4 regions of the Zoogloea sp. GW822-FHT05C07 genome follow, and region 4 is predicted to be linked to each of the others. Evidence: predicted binding sites of a transcription regulator. Region 4 holds the regulator's gene; each other region holds the start of a gene.
The links. Region 4 encodes sigma-54, which starts transcription at its own class of promoters, with help from an activator protein. Its sites were predicted from a motif close to TGGCACGCTTNCTGCTNA; they were not measured.
Positions count from the first base shown of each region.

Region 1: the regulator sigma-54 is predicted to act here: its motif matches at 1,168-1,185, upstream of nirB (nitrite reductase large subunit NirB).
Region 2: the regulator sigma-54 is predicted to act here: its motif matches at 2,251-2,268, upstream of flgB (flagellar basal body rod protein FlgB).
Region 3: the regulator sigma-54 is predicted to act here: its motif matches at 1,428-1,445, upstream of AC3QL2_RS11980 (P-II family nitrogen regulator).

Region 1 covers NZ_CM179510.1:986,135-990,634, forward strand. Annotated here, with positions in the region: gene argB (acetylglutamate kinase) at 1-482, shown strand, start outside; gene AC3QL2_RS04690 (disulfide bond formation protein B) at 562-1,062, shown strand; gene nirB (nitrite reductase large subunit NirB) at 1,407-3,869, shown strand; gene nirD (nitrite reductase small subunit NirD) at 3,883-4,194, shown strand; gene AC3QL2_RS04705 (nitrate/nitrite transporter) at 4,345-4,500, shown strand, end outside.
Region 2 covers NZ_CM179510.1:1,248,711-1,253,210, forward strand. Annotated here, with positions in the region: gene AC3QL2_RS05900 (flagellar hook protein FlgE) at 1-636, opposite strand, end outside; gene AC3QL2_RS05905 (flagellar hook assembly protein FlgD) at 649-1,332, opposite strand; gene flgC (flagellar basal body rod protein FlgC) at 1,351-1,755, opposite strand; gene flgB (flagellar basal body rod protein FlgB) at 1,766-2,170, opposite strand; gene flgA (flagellar basal body P-ring formation chaperone FlgA) at 2,495-3,199, shown strand; gene flgM (flagellar biosynthesis anti-sigma factor FlgM) at 3,288-3,602, shown strand; gene AC3QL2_RS05930 (flagella synthesis protein FlgN) at 3,609-4,088, shown strand; gene motD (flagellar motor protein MotD) at 4,149-4,500, opposite strand, start outside.
Region 3 covers NZ_CM179510.1:2,541,574-2,546,073, reverse strand. Annotated here, with positions in the region: gene AC3QL2_RS11990 (PEP-CTERM sorting domain-containing protein) at 1-611, opposite strand, end outside; gene AC3QL2_RS11985 (hypothetical protein) at 986-1,165, opposite strand; gene AC3QL2_RS11980 (P-II family nitrogen regulator) at 1,551-1,889, shown strand; gene AC3QL2_RS11975 (ammonium transporter) at 1,900-3,411, shown strand; gene AC3QL2_RS11970 (methyl-accepting chemotaxis protein) at 3,470-4,500, shown strand, end outside.
Region 4 covers NZ_CM179510.1:2,747,880-2,752,379, reverse strand. Annotated here, with positions in the region: gene recA (recombinase RecA) at 1-589, shown strand, start outside; gene recX (recombination regulator RecX) at 615-1,064, shown strand; gene lptB (LPS export ABC transporter ATP-binding protein) at 1,051-1,773, shown strand; gene AC3QL2_RS12940 (RNA polymerase factor sigma-54) at 1,789-3,249, shown strand; gene hpf (ribosome hibernation-promoting factor, HPF/YfiA family) at 3,266-3,589, shown strand; gene ptsN (PTS IIA-like nitrogen regulatory protein PtsN) at 3,749-4,234, shown strand; gene hprK (HPr(Ser) kinase/phosphatase) at 4,203-4,500, shown strand, end outside.

The DNA of each region.
Region 1 (4,500 bases), 1.8 Mb from region 4:
CCAAGAAGCTGATGATGGAGAACAAGGACGCCCCAGGCGATCTGATCGACATCGGCCAGGTCGGCGACATCACGCAGATCGACCCAAGCCTGATCTCCTTCCTCGACAAGGGCGACTTCATCCCGGTCATCGCGCCGATCGGCGTGGGCCCCGACGGCGAGAGCTACAACATCAACGCCGACGTGGTGGCCGGCAAGCTGGCCGAAGTGCTGAAGGCCGAGAAGCTGGTGCTGCTGACCAACACCCCGGGTGTGCTCGACAAGGACGGCAAGCTGCTGACTGGCCTGACCCCGCGCCAGATCGACGAACTGGTGGCCGACGGCACCCTGTCCGGCGGCATGCTGCCGAAGATCGGCTCGGCCCTCGACGCCGCCCGCAACGGCGTAAAGAGCGTGCACATCATCGACGGCCGCGTCGAACACTGTCTGCTGCTGGAAATCCTCACCGACCACGGCGTCGGCACGATGATCAAGAGCAAGTAAGTCCGCTACCTCTATGGAACTCCGGGGCCGGTCGGATACTCTGCACTTCCCCCAGCCCCGGCTTTTCCGCTCCGCCTCCATGTCCGACCGCCACACACGCCCCCTCGCCCTCGCCCTCTTCGTCGTCTGCAGCAGCCTGCTCGCCTTCGGCCTCTACCTCCAGCACGTCAAGGGCATCGAACCCTGCCCGATGTGCATCATGCAGCGCTATGCCCTGCTGGCCTGCGGCCTCATCGGCCTGGGCGCCGGCCTGCACAACCCCGCCACCAAGGGGCGCTACGCATGGTCGACGCTGCTGGCGGTCGCCGCCCTGGCCGGCGCCGGCGTGGCAGCACGTCAGTCATGGATCCAGTGGTATCCGCCGGAAGTCTCCGAATGCGGCCCAGGCCTGGAATACATGCTGGAGAGTTTCCCGCTGTCCTCCGCACTGCCGATGATCTTCCGCGGCGCCGGCGACTGCTCCATTGTCGACTGGACCTTCCTCGGCCTGTCCATCGCCAACTGGTCCTTCCTGGCTTTCGCCACCATCCTGGTCAGCCTCGCCGTGCATCTGCTGCAGCATCGCAAGTCCGCAGCCTGAACCGACGCCCCAGCTCAGGGCGAGGCGCACCAGCCAAGTGCGCCTCGCTGCCTCTCCGCCCTCCCCTCCTCCTCGTTTTCCCCGTATTTGCCGGGTTTGACGTAATGGCACGGCCATTGCTTTATAGCCATTCAACGAATGTGCGCATGAAGCAATAAAGGCTTTGCTGCATTGCGCACTACCTGAATCCAGGTGCTTGTTGCGCGCCGCCCCCGAGGCTGGCGACGCGGTCCGGCCAACGACGGCCCCGCCGCGATCAACGACGATCTCTCTCCTGCTCAAGGCTTACCCGCCCGCATCGGTCCTGTGCGTCCGGTCCGGGGAGAATCAATGTCGGAGGAATCATGCGCAAACAGAAACTGGTCATGGTCGGCAACGGGATGGCGGGCGTCCGCACGCTGGAAGAGCTGCGGAAAATTGCCCCGGACATGTACGACATCACGGTCTTCGGTGCCGAGCCGCATCCCAACTACAACCGCATCCTGCTCTCCCCGGTGCTCGCCGGCGAGATGACCATCCAGGACATCATCCTCAACGACCTGCAGTGGTACGCGGATAACGACATCACGCTGCACCTGGGCGCGCGGGTCACCGGGATCGACCGTCGCAACCGTTCCATCGTCGCCACCGGCAAAGATGGCCAGCCGATCACCGTCGATTACGACCGCCTGCTGCTGGCCACCGGCTCGACCCCCTTCATGCCGCCGATTCCGGGCAAGGACCTGCCGGGCGTGATCTCCTACCGGGACATCAAGGACACCGACGAGATGATCGACGCGGCGTCCAAGTACCAGCACGCGGTGGTCATCGGCGCCGGCCTGCTGGGCCTGGAAGCAGCCAACGGCCTGGCCCTGCGCGGCATGGACGTGACCGTGGTGCACATCTCCGACTGGATCATGGAGCGCCAGCTCGACCGCACCGCCGGCAAGATGCTGCAGGCCGCCCTCGAAGCCAAGGGCATGAAGTTCAAGCTCAACGCCCAGACTGCCGAGCTGGTGCAGGGCGAATCCGGCCGCGTCTGTGCGATCAAGTTCAAGGATGGCGACAGCCTCCCCGCCGACCTCGTCTGCATCGCCGCCGGCATCCGCCCCAACGTCGAACTAGCCGAGAAGGCCGGCATCCACTGCAACCGCGGCATCGTCGTCAATGACACGCTGCAAACCTACGACCCGCGCATCTACGCCGTCGGCGAATGCGCCAACCACCGCGGCACCGCCTATGGCCTGGTGGCGCCGCTGTTCGAGCAGGCCAAGGTCGCCGCCAACCACCTGGCCATGTACGGCATCGGCCGCTACCAGGGCTCGGTGACCAGCACCAAGCTCAAGGTCACGGGCATCGACGTGTTCTCAGCTGGCGACTTCTCAGGCGCCGAAGGCACCGAGGACATCGTCCTCCACGACCCGGGCGTGGGCGTCTACAAGCGCCTGGTGCTGAAGGACGACAAGCTGGTCGGCGCCGTGCTGTACGGCGACACCAAGGACGGCGCCTGGTACTTCCAGCTGCTTAAGGACGAACAGGACATCCGCGACATCCGCGACAACCTGGTGTTCGGCAACTCCCACCTGGGCGACGTCGGCCACAAGGGCAACAGCCTGGCCGCCAGCATGCCCGACACCGCCGAGGTGTGCGGCTGCAACGGCGTGTGCAAGGGCACCATCGTCAAGGCCATCAAGGAACAAGGCCTCTTCACGCTGGAGGACGTGCGCAAGCACACCAAGGCCTCCAGCTCCTGCGGCTCCTGTACCGGTCTGGTCGAGCAGATCCTCGCCTCGACGATCGGCGGCGCCTACCAGCCGGCCGACTCCAACAACAAGGCGGTGTGCGGCTGTACCGACCATTCCCACGGCGACGTGCGCAAGGCCATCCGGGACAACAAGCTGTTGTCGGTAGCCGACACGCAGAAGTTCCTGGCCTGGAAGACGCCCAACGGCTGCGCCACCTGCCGCCCGGCCCTCAACTACTACTGCCTGTCCACCTGGCCCCACGAGGCCATCGACGACCCGCAGAGCCGCTTCATCAACGAGCGGGCCCACGCCAACATCCAGAAGGATGGCACCTACTCGGTGGTACCGCGCATGTGGGGCGGCCTGACCACCCCCGACGAACTGCGCGCCATTGCCGACGCCGCCGAGAAGTACAAGGTGCCGACCGTCAAGGTGACCGGCGGCCAGCGCATCGACCTGCTCGGCGTGAAGAAGGAAGACCTGCCCGCCATGTGGGAGGACTTCGCCAAGGCCGGCATGTGCTCCGGCCACGCCTACGGCAAGAGCCTGCGCACCGTGAAGACCTGCGTCGGCGCCGAACACTGCCGCTTCGGCACCCAGCGCTCGATGGAGCTGGGCGTCAAGCTGGAGAAGATGCTGTTCGGCATGTGGAGCCCCCACAAAGTCAAGCTGGCGGTGTCCGGCTGCCCTCGCAACTGCGCCGAATCGGGCATCAAGGACGTGGGCGTGATCGGCGTGGATTCCGGCTACGAGCTGTACATCGGCGGCAATGGCGGCATCAAGACCGAAGTGGCTCAGTTCTTCTGCAAGGTGAAGGACGACGACGAGGTCATGGAATACGGCGGCGCCTTCATCCAGCTCTACCGGGAGGAAGGCTTCTACCTGGAACGCACCTGCCATTACCTGGAGCGGGTCGGCATGGAGCACATCAAGAAACTGGTCCTCGAAGACGAGGCCAACCGCAAGGCGCTCTACGAAAAACTCCTCTTCGCGCTGCAGAACTACAAGGATCCGTGGGCCGAGATCTTCGAAGACAAGAGCGGCGGGATCCACAAGCGTCAATTCGAGATCATCAAGGTTTGAGGAGCGCCCGCAAATGAGCGAATGGAAACGAATCTGCGCCGTCAGCGACGTGCCGGTACTGGGCTCCCGCGTGGTGCATAGCGAGGACGAAGGCCGCATCGCGCTGTTCCGCAACTCGGCCGACCAGGTCTTCGCGGTACGCGACCGCTGCCCCCACAAGGGTGGCCCGCTATCCCAGGGGCTGGTCCACGGCACCACGGTCACCTGCCCTCTACACAGCTGGAAGATCCAGCTCGACGACGGCCAGGTCGTACCGCCGGACGTGGGCTGTGTGAAGCCCTTCCCGGTCAAGGTCGAAAACGGAGAGGTCTTCCTCTCCTTGTAAGGGTTTCACGCGCGGGGGCGGTCCTGCGCAAGCAGTCTCCCCTACCGCCCCCGTCGCGTGATCCCCTTCAGCCCTTTCCCGATTTCCCAAAATGCCCAGGCAGCGCCCCGAAAGGCGCAGCCAGGCCCCGTTCGTACCCAGGAGTTTGAAATGGACCGTAAATCCTTCCTGAAAGCCGGCCACACCCCCACCCTGCTGGCGGCCTTCCTCTACTTTGACCTCGCCTTCATGGTGTGGGTGCTGCTCGGCCCGCTGGGCGTGCAGATCGCCAAGGACCTTGGCCTGACCCACGCCCAGAAGGGCCTG
Region 2 (4,500 bases), 1.5 Mb from region 4:
GTTCACCACCGTGGAGCCAGTTTCGCCGTCGAGCTGGAAGGTCAGCTGATCGGTCGCCGCCAGCGTGAAGGCCGGCGCAGCACCGGTCAGCGACGCGATCGCTGCACTCTTGCCCGAAGCGGCGGTGAGCGACGTGGGCGTGGCCGAACGGGAGTCCAGGTTGACGTTGTAGCCGGCACTGCTGGTCGCCTGCGGCTTGGCGTCGCTGAGGTTGAGCTTGAGGTCGCCGGTAGCACCGGTCAGCACGCCGTTCGCGTCGGCAACCTTGCCGGTCAGACGCAAACCCTGGGCATTCACGATGTAGCCGTTCTTGTCGGTCTCGAACTGGCCGTTCCGGCTATAGGTGATGGCCCCCTCGTTGTCCATGCGGAAGAAGCCCTGGCCGTTGATCGCCAGATCCAGGCCATTGGTGCTGGTCGTGATGTTGCCTTGGCCGAACTGCTGGGAGACCTTGGCAACCTGGGCGCCGATACCGACCTGGGTTCCGCCGCTGGCCAGCGAGGCTGCGAAGACGTCGGAGAACTGGGCAACGGCTTGCTTGTAGCCGACGGTCCCGGAGTTGGACACGTTGTTGCTGATCGCATCGAGCGCCTTGGACGCAATCGACAGGCCGCTCAAACCTTGTTGGAATGCCATTTTCGTCTCCGCTTACAGAATCTGCTTGATGTCGGACAAGCCCACGGTCCCGCCCGACCCCACGTCCAGCGACACGCTGCCGGCGCTGGAACGCAGCACGCTGTTGACCGTGGTGAGGGTCAGCGCTGTCGGCTTCACATCGGTATCGCCCCGGGTTGCACTGACGCTGACCGTGTACTTGCCATCCGCCGCGACGGCGCCGCTGTTGGTCGTGCCATCCCAAGCAAAGTTGTAGACCCCGGCTTCGTCGACGGGACCTAGTTCCATCTTGCGCACCTCGTTGCCGCTGGCGTCCTTGATCGTGACCGTCACCTTGTCCGCGGCACTGGCGACCTCGAAGCCACCGTAAGCCTTGCTGCTCGACAGGGTCAAGGCGCTGCCGGCGACCATCACGCCCTTGCCCACCAGCGCGGCGGCCTGCAGCGCGTCGCTGGACTGGGACTGGTCGAGCAGGGAAGTCAGCGTCGCGTTGAGCTTGTCGATGCCGTTCACGGTGCTGATCTGGGCCAGCTGCGACGTCATCTGCGCATTGTCGGTGGGGTTCAGCGGATCCTGGTTCTTGAGCTGCTCGGTGAGCAGCTTCAGGAAACGGGTCTGCGAATCATCGGTCTTGGCGGTGGTTGTCGTCGAGGACTTCTGCAGGGCAGCCAGGACATCCGCGGCGTTGGTCGAAGTGGTCGAATTGACGGTACTCATCATCGTGCTCCGTTACGCTTACTGGCCAATGGCCAGGGTTTTTTCCATCAGGGACTTGGCCGTCCCCATGACCTCGGCGTTGGTCTGGTAGGCCCGGGAAGCCGAAATCATGTTGGTCATTTCCTCGACCACGTTCACGTTCGGCAGCGCCACATAGCCTTCCCCATTGGCGGCTGGGCTCTTCGGGTCGTACACCATGCGCATCGGTGCGGCGCTTTCGACGATCTGCGTAACCTGCACGCCCTGGGCGCCCGGCCCGGCCATCGGCGTCGCCGCGAAGACCACCTGCTTGGCCTTGTAGGGCTGGCCGTTGCTGGAGGTGATGCTGTCGGCGTTGGCCAGGTTGCTGGCGGTGGTGTTGAGGCGCAGAGCCTGGGCGTTCAGCGCACTGCCGGCCACGTGGAAGACGTTGAGCATGCTCACGATACGCTCCTTATTGGCCCTGGATGGCTTGCTGCATGGAGCGCAGCAGGCCGTTGATGAAGGTGATGCTGGCCTGGTACTGGACCGAGTTCTCGGCAAACGCGCTGCGCTCCGCATCCATGCTCACCGTGTTGCCGTCGATGGCGCCCTGCTCTTCCGTCCGGTACTTGAGGCTGGCGTCCAGCACATTGCCGGCGCTGCCCGGCAGATGGCCGACCGAGGTCGTGGTAAGCGGCAGGCCGCTCGTCTTGCCACCCAGCGCGCCGTTCAGGGCTTCGCGGAAATCGACGTCACGGGCCTTGTAGTTGGGCGTGTCGGCATTGGCGATGTTGGAAGCGATCACCTGCTGGCGATACGCCCGCACGTTGAGCGCTGCCTGGTGAAAGCGCAACTCGTTGTCCAGTCGATCGGCCATTCGATTCACCCCTAAAGTTCGTTTCCATCGGTGCCGATATACAACTCGCCAAACAAGGCACCGCGGTTCTAGATCATTTCAATGCAGCTTCCGTGCCAAGCACTCTACGCCACGGGCACGCCTTCCGATGGCCCAAACAGGCGGTGAATCCCTCGTCAATTTGCGCGACAGGCACCGCAGCTCCAGCGGCAACGGCAAACTTTGCCGCCCATACCGGCAAGTGCCGCCCCTTGCGTCACGCCTGCCGGAAAAGATCTGCTGATTTTTTTCGCACTATCCTGCTGGACGTGGTCGAATAAGGACATCCGTCCAAACCTTCGCCCCATGAAGTCCGTCCTGCTCCGCCTCATGCCCGTACTGGCCCTGCTGGGCCTGTGCACACTGGCGCTCCCGGCCGTCGCCCGCCAGGACCCCGCCCCGGTACGCGCCGAAGTCTCACGCTTCCTCAACATCCAGAGCCGCAGCCTGCCCGGCGAGGTACATGTGCAGGTGGGCGACTTCGCCGCCGACAACGTCCTCCCGCCCTGCCTTCAACTGGAAGCCTTCATGCCTCCCGGCAGCCGCCCGTGGGGCCGCCTGACCGTCGGCGTGCGCTGCCTGGCACCGACCCCCTGGTCCGCTTACGTGCCCGCAGACGTCCGGGTCCGGGGCGTCTATCTGGTCACGGCGGCCCCCCTGCTGGCCGGGCAGATCGTCGGGCCCAGCGACCTGCGCCACGAAACCGGTGAGCTGAGCGCCCAGGCTCCGGATGTACTGACCGACCCGTCACAGGCCGTCGGCTACGCCGCGCGCATCTCCCTGGCCGCCGGCAAGCCGCTGGCCGCCAGCCACTTGCGCCTGCCGCCGGCCGTCGTCCAGGGCCAGCCGGTGAAGGTCATTTCCCGCGGCCCCGGCTTTCAGGTGGCCAACGACGGAACGGCGCTGAGCACGGCCCCCGACGGCCAGGGCGCGCAGGTCCGCCTGAGCACCGGCCAGGTCGTGCGCGGCATTGCCCGCAACGGCGGGTTCATCGAGATCATCACCCCGTAATGCACGGCCTCCATGACATTCAAACGGGTTAAAGTTTTGGCCCTGCGCGTCGTTGACCTGAACGACTTGTGGAAGAAAGGACAAGACCGTGAAGATTGAAAACTCAGTCAAAGCGACCGGTGGCCTGCCGTCCAGCGACGGACGAACCCGTGCAACCAAGGACAGCACCAGGACGCAATCGAGCAGCAGCGATACCGACAAGGTCGAGATCTCCTCCCTGTCGTCGCGCATGCAACAGATGGAAGAAACCATCGCCAGCACCCCCGTCGTGGACAGCGCCAAGGTCGATGAGATCAAGCAGGCCATGAGCCAGGGTCACTTCAAGGTGGATACCGGCAAGGTCGCGGACGGGCTGATCGAAAGCGTTCGCCAGATGCTGGCCACCCAGACCGGGCGCGCCTGATAGAGCATGGCAACCGTCGATCAGACCTTCATTCATCGCCTTGCCGTGCTCATCGGCGAGGAGCGCAGCGGCCTGCAGAGCTTCATCGCACTGCTGCAGCAGGAGGAGGCCTTGCTGATCGCCGGCAAGATCGACACCCTGACGACGCTTGCCGAGGAAAAGACCTCGCTTTACCGCACGCTGCAGCGCCTGTCCGACGACAGGACCGTGATGTTCTCGCGAGCCGGCGCCCGGGTCAGCAACGAGAACATCCGGCTCGCCCTCGGCAGCATGCCGGAAGCGCTCGCCAGCTGGGACGAGGTGATCACCCTCGCCACCGAGGCCAGGGAACGCAATCGCGTCAATGGACAACTGATCCGCGAGCGCCTGCAGAACAACCAGCAGGCCCTGAGCACGCTGCTTGCCGCCGCCGAACATCCACAGATCTATGGCCAGGACGGTCAGTCGCGCCCCACCGGAGGCGGCCGCCACCTGGGATCGGCCTGATCTCGGCCTCGGCGTTCCACTCAGCAGCTCACCCAGTCCGTTCAGCCGGTTCAGAGCCTCTCAGCGTTTATCCTGACCCGAAGCCGCCGGCGCTGCCGCATCCCCTGCCGGCGCCCGCGCGGACGGCAAGGCCGGCTCATTCGACGGCAGGATGGAATCGGCCACGCCTGAAGCTCTGACAGGCTTGTTCGGCTCCGGCTCGGCGACCCGCGATTCGATCAGGATCGTGACGCGGCGGTTGCGGGCACGCCCGTCCGGCGTGGCATTGTCGGCGACCGGCCGTTGATCGCCGTAGCCCGCCGCCGTCAGGCGTGCAGGCTTGACGCCGTTCTCGATGAACAGGCGCACCACGCTGGAGGCCCGTACAGCAGACAACTCCCAGTTGGACGGAAACATCGCGGTCGCAATCGGC
Region 3 (4,500 bases), 210 kb from region 4:
GTCGTTTCCGCACCGGTAAATGCACTGCCGGTCTGGGATGCGCTCAGCGTCGACGCGCTGCGATTGACCAGCACCGAGCTGCTGCCCACATAGGCGTTCAGGTCGGCCGCGTTGGCCGCGCCGGTCAGGTTGGTGGCGACGCTGGCGCTGGTCGAACCGTCGCTGCAGGCACCCTTTCGCAGGCCATTGCAGGTATCGCTGGCACTCAGCGTGGAGAAGGTACGAGTCACACCGGGCGCCGTGATCTGCGCACCGCTGCTACCGGAACCCTGGGTATGCACAGCATTGTTATTACCGTTGCCACCACCAGCCGTCGCGGTCGAGGCGACGGACAGGGTGCGGGACGAGGTCACGTTGATAGTGGCGCCGGTCAGCACGCCCAGGCTGGAATCAAACTGGGCGACGCTGCTGCTGCCCAGGGCGACGTTGTTCAGCGTGGTGGCACCGCCACCTTTGGGATCGCTGACCGATGCGCTGTCGTTGAAGCTGGCGTCGGCGGTGGTGGTCACCAGCAATGCGTGGGCGGACAGCGGCAGCGCCATGGTGCAGGCGCCGATTGCTGCGGCTTTCAGCACGCCGGAAAAGCGCGGTGCTGTAGTGGGGTATGTCATAAATGAACTCCTGTGGGTTAAGTCGCTAACGCAGTAGTGGTTTGGGTCCCGTTGCTGCGTGGTGACTGCCGGGATGAGTCCACAATAAGGACGAACCTCAACCCACAAGAGTGAAAAGATCACGGCTGACCTGTCGTTTTTACATTTATTTGGCAAAAATTGCAGATTTGCAAGACTCGCGACAGCTAGTCGAAAGTCATGCTTCAAAAAATCGAAGCCCGCCCTGCGCGGCCAAGCGCGGGGCGGGTTCATGACAATCAGCCGACCTGCGGGCTCTCGGGCCGCCCGCGGCAGGAAACAGTCAGTCAGACAGCTTCACCCGGGCATGCAACCGGGCACGCCCGAGGGAAACGAAATACCGGCTTGGAGCCCCCTCAGCGCCAGCCGCCGAACTGCCGCATATGCAGGCCGTCGGGCCCCGCATCTCGTTCCTCGGGGCCCTGCAGGCCCATCGTCGCAAGGCGCGCCGAACGGGAGTCGCGGGTCGTGTCGGTGATCCAGGCCAGGCCGGCTTCCAGTCGGTCCAGGCAGTGCCGCCAGAATGCAGAGAACATGTCTCATCCCTCCTCAACATTGATACGGTTCTAGCCAAGCAAACGACATACCAGTATTACCGTATTACGTATCCAGCAGGATACAGCCTGTATTCCACGTCGGATTGCGACTTTTCTGTCGCTTTCCCAACGCCTCTTCGTCGCGTCTCCTCCCCTTTCCGGCTGCCCGACTTGGTGCAGTTTTGACCTCCACGCCGTTTTTTAGTGCGTGAAATTTATTTTCATTTTGTTAAACCCCTTGGTTCTGTAGGGATTGGCGGCTTGGCATAGCTCGTGCTTTTCTCCATGTGAAACTTTTGTTCTTTACATGCAATGCCGCCTATGAAAACCCGCCCACATCCCGTCCGGCTTCCTTGCGGTTGCCGGGCCTCCCATGGAGGTTCCAATGAAATGGATTAGCGCAATCATCAAGCCGTTCAAGCTCGACGAGGTCCGCCTGGCCCTCAATGCCGTCGGCGTGAACGGTGTCACCGTCACCGATGTGAAAGGCTTCGGCCGTCAGAAGGGGCACACCGAGCTGTACCGGGGTGCCGAGTACGTCGTGGACTTCCTGCCCAAGGTGAAAGTGGAGGTTGCCGTGCCCGACGACGTGCTGGAAAGCGCGATCGCCGCCATCGAGCAGGCCGCCGCCACCGGCAAGATCGGCGACGGAAAGATCTTCGTCTTCGACCTGCAGAAGGCCGTCCGCATCCGCACCGGCGAAGCCGGTATCGAAGCCCTTTAGGAGCGCTCCCATGAAACGCATTCTTGCCCTGGCAACCCTGCTTTTCGCCCTCTGTTTCGCGATGCCCGGCTGGGCCGACGATGCCCCGGCCGCTGCGGCGACCATCAGCGCCGCCGCCACTCCGGCGGCCACAGCCGCAACTGCCACAGCCGCAACTGCCACAGCCGCAACTGCCACAGCCGCAACACCGGCAGCCCCTGCGGCAGCCGCCCCCGTTCCCAACAAGGGCGACACCGCCTGGCTGATCACCGCCACGCTGCTGGTGGTGATGATGGCAGCCCCCGGCCTCGGCCTGTTCTACGGCGGCATGGTCCGCAGCAAGAACATGCTGTCGATCCTCATGCAGTCGCTGGTGATCTTCTGCCTGCTCGGCGTGCTGTGGGCCGTTTACGGCTACAGCCTGGCCTTCACGGACGGCAATGCCTTCATCGGCGGCTTCGACAAGCTGTTCATGAAGGGCGTCACGCCGGACACCGTGGCCGCCACCTTCAGCAAGGGCGTCGTGCTGCCGGAGTACATCTTCGCGTCCTTCGAGCTGACCTTCGCGGCGATCACCCCGGCACTGATCATCGGCGGCTTCGCCGAGCGCATCAAATTCACCGCGGTGCTGGCCTTCATGGTGCTGTGGTTCACCTTCTCCTACATCCCGATGGCCCACATGGTGTGGTACTGGGCCGGCCCGGATGCCTTCACCTCCGCCGAAGCGGCCGAAAAGGCGGCTGAAGTGGGTGGCTTCCTGTTCAACAAGGGCGCCCTCGACTTCGCTGGCGGCACCGTGGTGCACATCAACGCCGGTATCGCCGCGCTGATCGGCGCCTTCATGATCGGCCCGCGCCTTGGCTACCGCCGTGAATCGATGGCCCCGCACAGCCTGACGATGACGATGGTCGGCGGCTCCCTGCTGTGGGTCGGCTGGTTCGGCTTCAACGTCGGCTCGTCCCTGGAAGCCGGCGCCACCGCGGGCCTGGCCTTCTTCAACACGCTGGTCGCCACCTGCGCGGCAACCGTTGCGTGGACCTTGATCGAAGCGATCTTCAAGGGCAAGCCGTCGATGCTCGGCGCGATCTCCGGCGCCATCGCCGGCCTCGTCGTGATCACCCCGGCCTGCGGCCTGGTCGGCCCGATGGGCGCCATCATCATGGGCCTGCTCGGCGGCCTGGTGTGCTACTGGGGCGTCAATGGCCTCAAGCGCATGCTCGGCATGGACGACACCCTCGACGTGTTCGGCGTGCATGGCGTCGGCGGCATCCTCGGTGCGCTGCTGACCGGCGTGTTCGCCTCCCCCGAACTGGGCGGCACCGGTGTCTACGACTATGTCGCCAACGCCGTCGCCCCGTACGACATGGGCGCCCAGCTGGTCGCCCAGGCCTGGGGCGTGGGCACCGCGGTGGTGTGGTCCGGCGTGGTGTCCTACATCGCCTTCAAGCTGGTGGACATGGTCATCGGCCTGCGGGTCGAGGAAGACGCGGAGCGCGAAGGCCTCGACCTGAGCACCCACGGCGAGTCTGCCTACCACGACTGAGCCCATGTCGATGAATCGTTTTATGAAGGGCCTGTTCGGGCCCCGCGGAAACGACTTCATGGCCGCCGACGACACCGTCGGCGGCGGGGCCCCGGAGCCCATCGCGGCTCCGCCGGCCCCGCCGTCGCCGGGCCGGCGTCTGGCCCTGTGGGGTCGCCACATCGCCCATCTGATCCGCCACGGCATGAATGCCGAAACCGCCCACGCCGCCCACTTGGGCGAAGTGGAAGCCCGCATCGGCGCGATGACCCTGGAGATAGAACGCGGCCAACGCCGCATGCAGGACGGCAGCGAGGAAGCCCACGCGCTGCGCGAGCAGGCCGAAGCTACCCTCGCCGCCAGCGCCGGCACCATCGACGCGGGCCTGGCCGAACTGGAAGCCACGCTGTCGGCCAAGGTCGCGCGCATCGGCGAAGTGGTCAAGGTGCTCGAGAAGATCGGCCGCGACCTCGACCTGCTGGCCCTCAATGCCGCCATCCAGGCTGCCAGCGCCGGCGAACAGGGGCGTGCCTTCGCGGTGGTCGCCGACAGCATCCGCGCCCTCGCCGGCGACACCGTCGCCAATGCCAAGAGCGCCTCCCGGCTGCTTGATTTCACCGACTTCCAGCACGGCCTGCAGGGTTTTCGCCAGGAGAGCGCGGCCAGCGTGGCCCGCGCCAACCAGGAAACCGGCGCCGCCTTCACACGTATCGAGGACACCTTCGCCGGGCTGCGCGATGCCCTCGCGACCCTCGACGAACACGGGCGGGTCATCTCCGCCATGCACACCCTCAACCAGTCCACCTTCGACCGCCAGCGCCTCAAGCTCGAATGGGCCGAGCGCCTGTGCGTCGACATGGGCGGACTGGAAAAACAAGCCCACGACAACATCGTGCCGGTGCTCGACCGCCTGCTCGACAAGGAAGGCCTCACCGCCGACGCCGGCTACGACCGGCTGGCCGACATTCGCCGCCGCGGCCGCCTGCGGGTGGCCATCGAGCCGGCCTTCAAGGGCCTGTCCTTCCGCCTGCAGCCCGGCGCGCCGCTGCGCGGGCTGGACGTGGACTACGCCCGCGCCTTCGCCAAGCACCTGGGCGTGGCGGTGGACTT
Region 4 (4,500 bases):
GCTCACCCCGAAGGCCGAAATCGAAGGCGAGATGGGCGACCAGCTGCCTGGTCTGCAGGCCCGCCTGATGTCCCAGGCCTTGCGCAAGCTCACCGCCAACATCAAGCGCACCAACACGCTGGTGATCTTCATCAACCAGATCCGCATGAAGATCGGCGTGATGTTCGGCAGCCCGGAAACCACCACCGGCGGCAACGCGCTCAAGTTCTACGCATCCGTGCGCATGGACATCCGCCGCATCGGCACCATCAAGAAGAACGACGAGGTGATCGGCTCCGAGACCAAGGTGAAGGTCGTCAAGAACAAGGTCGCCCCGCCGTTCCGCGAAACCCTGTTCGACATCCTGTACGGCGAAGGCACCTCCCGCGAAGGCGAGATCATCGATCTGGGCGTCCAGCACAAGTTCGTCGACAAGTCCGGCGCCTGGTACGCCTACAACGGCGAGAAGATCGGCCAGGGCAAGGACAACGCCCGCGAGTTCCTGAAGACCAACCCGCACATCGCCCGCGAGATCGAGAACAAGATCCGCGTAGCGGTCGGCCTGCCCGAGATGGCCGCGGTGGCTCCGGCAGCCGCAGCGGCGGCCTGACGAAGCGGCCCCGGACGGCACGCCGATGACTGCAAGCCTGCATGAGCGCGCGCTACGCTGCCTGGCCCAGCGGGAACACTCCCGCGTGGAGCTGGCGCGCAAGCTCGGCACGCTCGGCAGCCACGAGGAGGTCGATGCCGAGCTCAACCGCCTCGTAGACCTCGGCCTGCTGTCCGATGCCCGTTTTGCCGACGCCTACGTGCGCGCCAAGGCCAGCCGCTTCGGTGCCGCCCGCCTGAAACTGGAACTGAGCCGCCGCGGGGTATCCTCCGAACTGATCGGCGACGCGATCGCGGAAAACACCGCTGAGAGCGAATTCGAACGGGCACGCGACATCCACCGCCGAAAATTCTCCACGCCGCCCGCAGACGCGCGAGAATGGGCACGGCAGGCGAGATTCCTTCAAGGTCGCGGCTTTTCCACCGAAATCATTCGTAGAGTCCTGAAAGAACACCCCGGCGATGAGCCTGCTTAAAGTCAGCAACCTGCGCAAGAAGTACAAGGCCCGCACGGTCGTTCACGACGTTTCCTTCAACGTCGGCAGTGGCGAGGTCGTCGGCCTGCTCGGCCCCAATGGCGCCGGCAAGACCACCTGCTTCTACATGATCGTCGGCCTGGTGGCCGCCGACGGCGGCGAGATCACCCTCGACGACGAGGTGCTGACCCATCGCCCGATCCACCAGCGCGCGCGCCTGGGGCTGTCCTACCTGCCGCAGGAGATGAGTGTCTTCCGCAAGCTGACGGTGGCCGAGAACATCCAGGCTGTGCTCGAGCTGCAGAGCCTATCCAAGGCCCAGATCGCCAGCCGCCTCGACGAATTGCTGAACGAGCTGGGCATCGAGCACCTGCGCGACAGTACCGCCATCTCCCTGTCCGGCGGTGAGCGCCGTCGCTGCGAGATCGCCCGCGCCCTGGCCACCGCCCCCCGCCTGATCCTGCTCGACGAGCCCTTCGCCGGCGTCGACCCGATCGCCGTCATCGACATCCAGAAGATCATCCGCTTCCTGAAGGACAAGGGGATCGGTGTGCTGATCACCGACCACAACGTCCGTGAAACCCTCGGCATCTGCGATCGTGCCTTCATCATCAACGCCGGCGAGGTGCTGGCCAGCGGCCGCCCGGACGAGATCGTTCACAACGAACAGGTCCGCCAGGTATACCTCGGCGAGCACTTCAGGCTCTGAGGCCCGATACGACTCATGAAGCCCAGCCTTCAGCTCAAACTCTCCCAGCATCTCGCGCTGACGCCCCAGCTGCAGCAGTCCATCAAGCTGCTGCAGTTGTCGACCCTCGAACTCAACCAGGAGATCGAGAAGATCCTCCTGGAAAACCCCATGCTCGAGCGGGAGGAGCCCGAGGGCGACCTCGGCTCGAGCCGCGTCGAGGCGCCCGGCCCCGTGGCGCCGGCGGGCAGCGAAGCCGCCCACGAGCGCGAGCAGGAGCAATCCCGGGAGGCGGAACGCGAGCGCGAGCCGGACCACGATTTCGACGGCAGCGGCGAAGCCGGCGAATGGGCTGCGGCGGGTAGCGGCGGGCAGCGCGACGACGACGACGAGACCGACTTCCAGGAGTTCCAGGCCGCCGTGCCATCCCTGCGCGACCACCTGGACGCTCAGGTCGCCCTGACCCCGCTGTCCGACCGGGACAGGGCGCTGGTGCGCTTCCTCATCGAGGCCCTCGACGACGACGGCTACCTCAGCCAGGATCTGGCTGACCTGCTGCCGCTGCTGCCCCCCGAGCTGGAAATCGAGCTCGACGATCTCAAGATCGCGCTGCGCCAGATCCAGAGCCTGGACCCGGCCGGCATCGGCGCCCAGGACGTGGGCCAGTGCCTGGCCTTGCAGCTGCATACCCAGCCCCCCGGCGAAGCCCGCGACCTGGCCATCGCCATCGTCAGCGAACACCTCGAACTGCTGGCTGCCCGCGACTTCCTGAAGATCAAGCGCGCCCTGCGCTGCAGCGACGACACGCTGCGCGAGGCCCATGCGCTGATCCTCAGCCTCAACCCGCGCCCCGGCGCCCAGTTCTCCCAGGCCGACACCCGCTATGTGGTCCCCGACGTGGTGGTCCGCAAGATGCGTAACAACTGGGTCGTCAGCCTCAATCCCGACGCGATGCCGCGCCTGCGCATCAACCAGCTGTATGCCCAGATCCTGCGCGACAACCGCGGCGCCAGCGGTTCCCTGTCCAGCCACCTGCAGGAAGCACGCTGGCTGATCAAGAACGTGCAGCAGCGTTTCGACACCATCCAGCGGGTTTCGCAAGCGATCGTTGACCGCCAGCGCCAGTTCTTCGATTATGGCGATGTGGCAATGCGACCGCTGACCCTGCGGGAAATTGCCGAACAACTGGATCTACACGAATCCACCGTTTCGCGGGTGACCACCCAAAAGTACATGGCCACACCGCGGGGCATTTTCGAGTTCAAGTATTTTTTCGGCAGTCACGTTGCCACCGACAGCGGTGGGGCTGCTTCCTCGACGGCGATTCGGGCGCTGATTCGCCAGCTCGTGGGAGCGGAAGACAAGAAGAAACCCTTGTCCGACGCCAAGATTGCCGAGTTGTTGGGCCAGCAGGGTATCGTCGTGGCTCGTCGGACAATTGCAAAATACCGCGAGTCCCTCGATATTCCGCCGGTCAGTCTGCGCAAAACCATCTGACAGAAAGGTAGCAACCATGAACCTCAACATCACGGGGCATCACGTCGAAGTTACGCCGGCCATCCGCGAGTACGTCACGAGCAAGCTGGACCGCGTGATCCGTCACTTCGACAACGTCACCAGCGTCGGCGTGATCCTCTCGGTGGAAAAGCTGCGTCAGAAGGCCGAAGTTACCGTGCACGTGCGCGGCAAGGACATCTTCGTCGAGAACGAAGATGCCGACATGTACGCAGCCATCGACGGGCTGATCGACAAGCTCGACCGCCAGGTCCTGAAGTACAAGGACAAGACCAGCGACCACGGTCACGACTCCCTGAAGCAACACCTCGCCGAGTCCTGATTCCCGGCGTCGCGTAATACCCTTTTCCCCGGGACCGTTGTGGCTATAATGCGCCCCAATTGACACAACGGCCCCGGCGGCCTCCGCCTCCGGATCTTCCTGAATCGCCTTTCACCGGCAACCTGTGTCGGCCCGTTCCGCACACGGGAGAGTCCTCGCATGAACCTCATCGCCAAACTTCTGCCGCCGACCAACGTGGTCGTCGGACTCGAGGCGAGCAGCAAGAAGCGCGCTTTCGAGCAAGCCGGCCTGCTGTTCGAGAACAACCACGGCATCGGCCGCAGCACAGTCTTCGACAGCCTGTTTGCCCGCGAGAAGCTCGGCTCGACCGGCCTCGGCCAGGGCATCGCCATTCCCCACGGCCGCATCAAGGGCCTCAAGGAGGCGCTGGGTGCCTTCATCCGCCTCGCCGAGCCGGTACCCTTCGACGCCCCCGACGGACGCCCCGTGTCGATGCTGTTCGTGCTGCTGGTTCCCGAGCAGGCCAACGAGCACCATCTGCAACTGCTGTCCGAACTGGCCCAGATGTTCAGCGACCGCAGCTTCCGTGAACAGCTGATGAGCGCGCCCGATGCCCAGGCCGCCCACACCCTTTTCGCCCAATGGGGCAGCCATGCGTCAGACGACAGTCAGCCGGCTGTTTGACGACAACCTGGAGCGCCTGCGGCTGCGCCACATCTGCGGCAGCCTGGCGACCCGCATTTCGGTCTCCGAAGACCGCATCTGGCCTGCCGACATGGTCGGCCACCTCAACCTGATCCACCCGGACCGCCTGCAAATCCTCGGCTCCTCCGAGATGGCCTGGGCCCGCCGCCAGACCCGCGAGAAGGTCATCCACCACGTCCGGGAGATCCTCTCCTACGCCCCGCCGGCACTCATCGTCGCCGACGACGAGGAGATTCCGAGCAGCA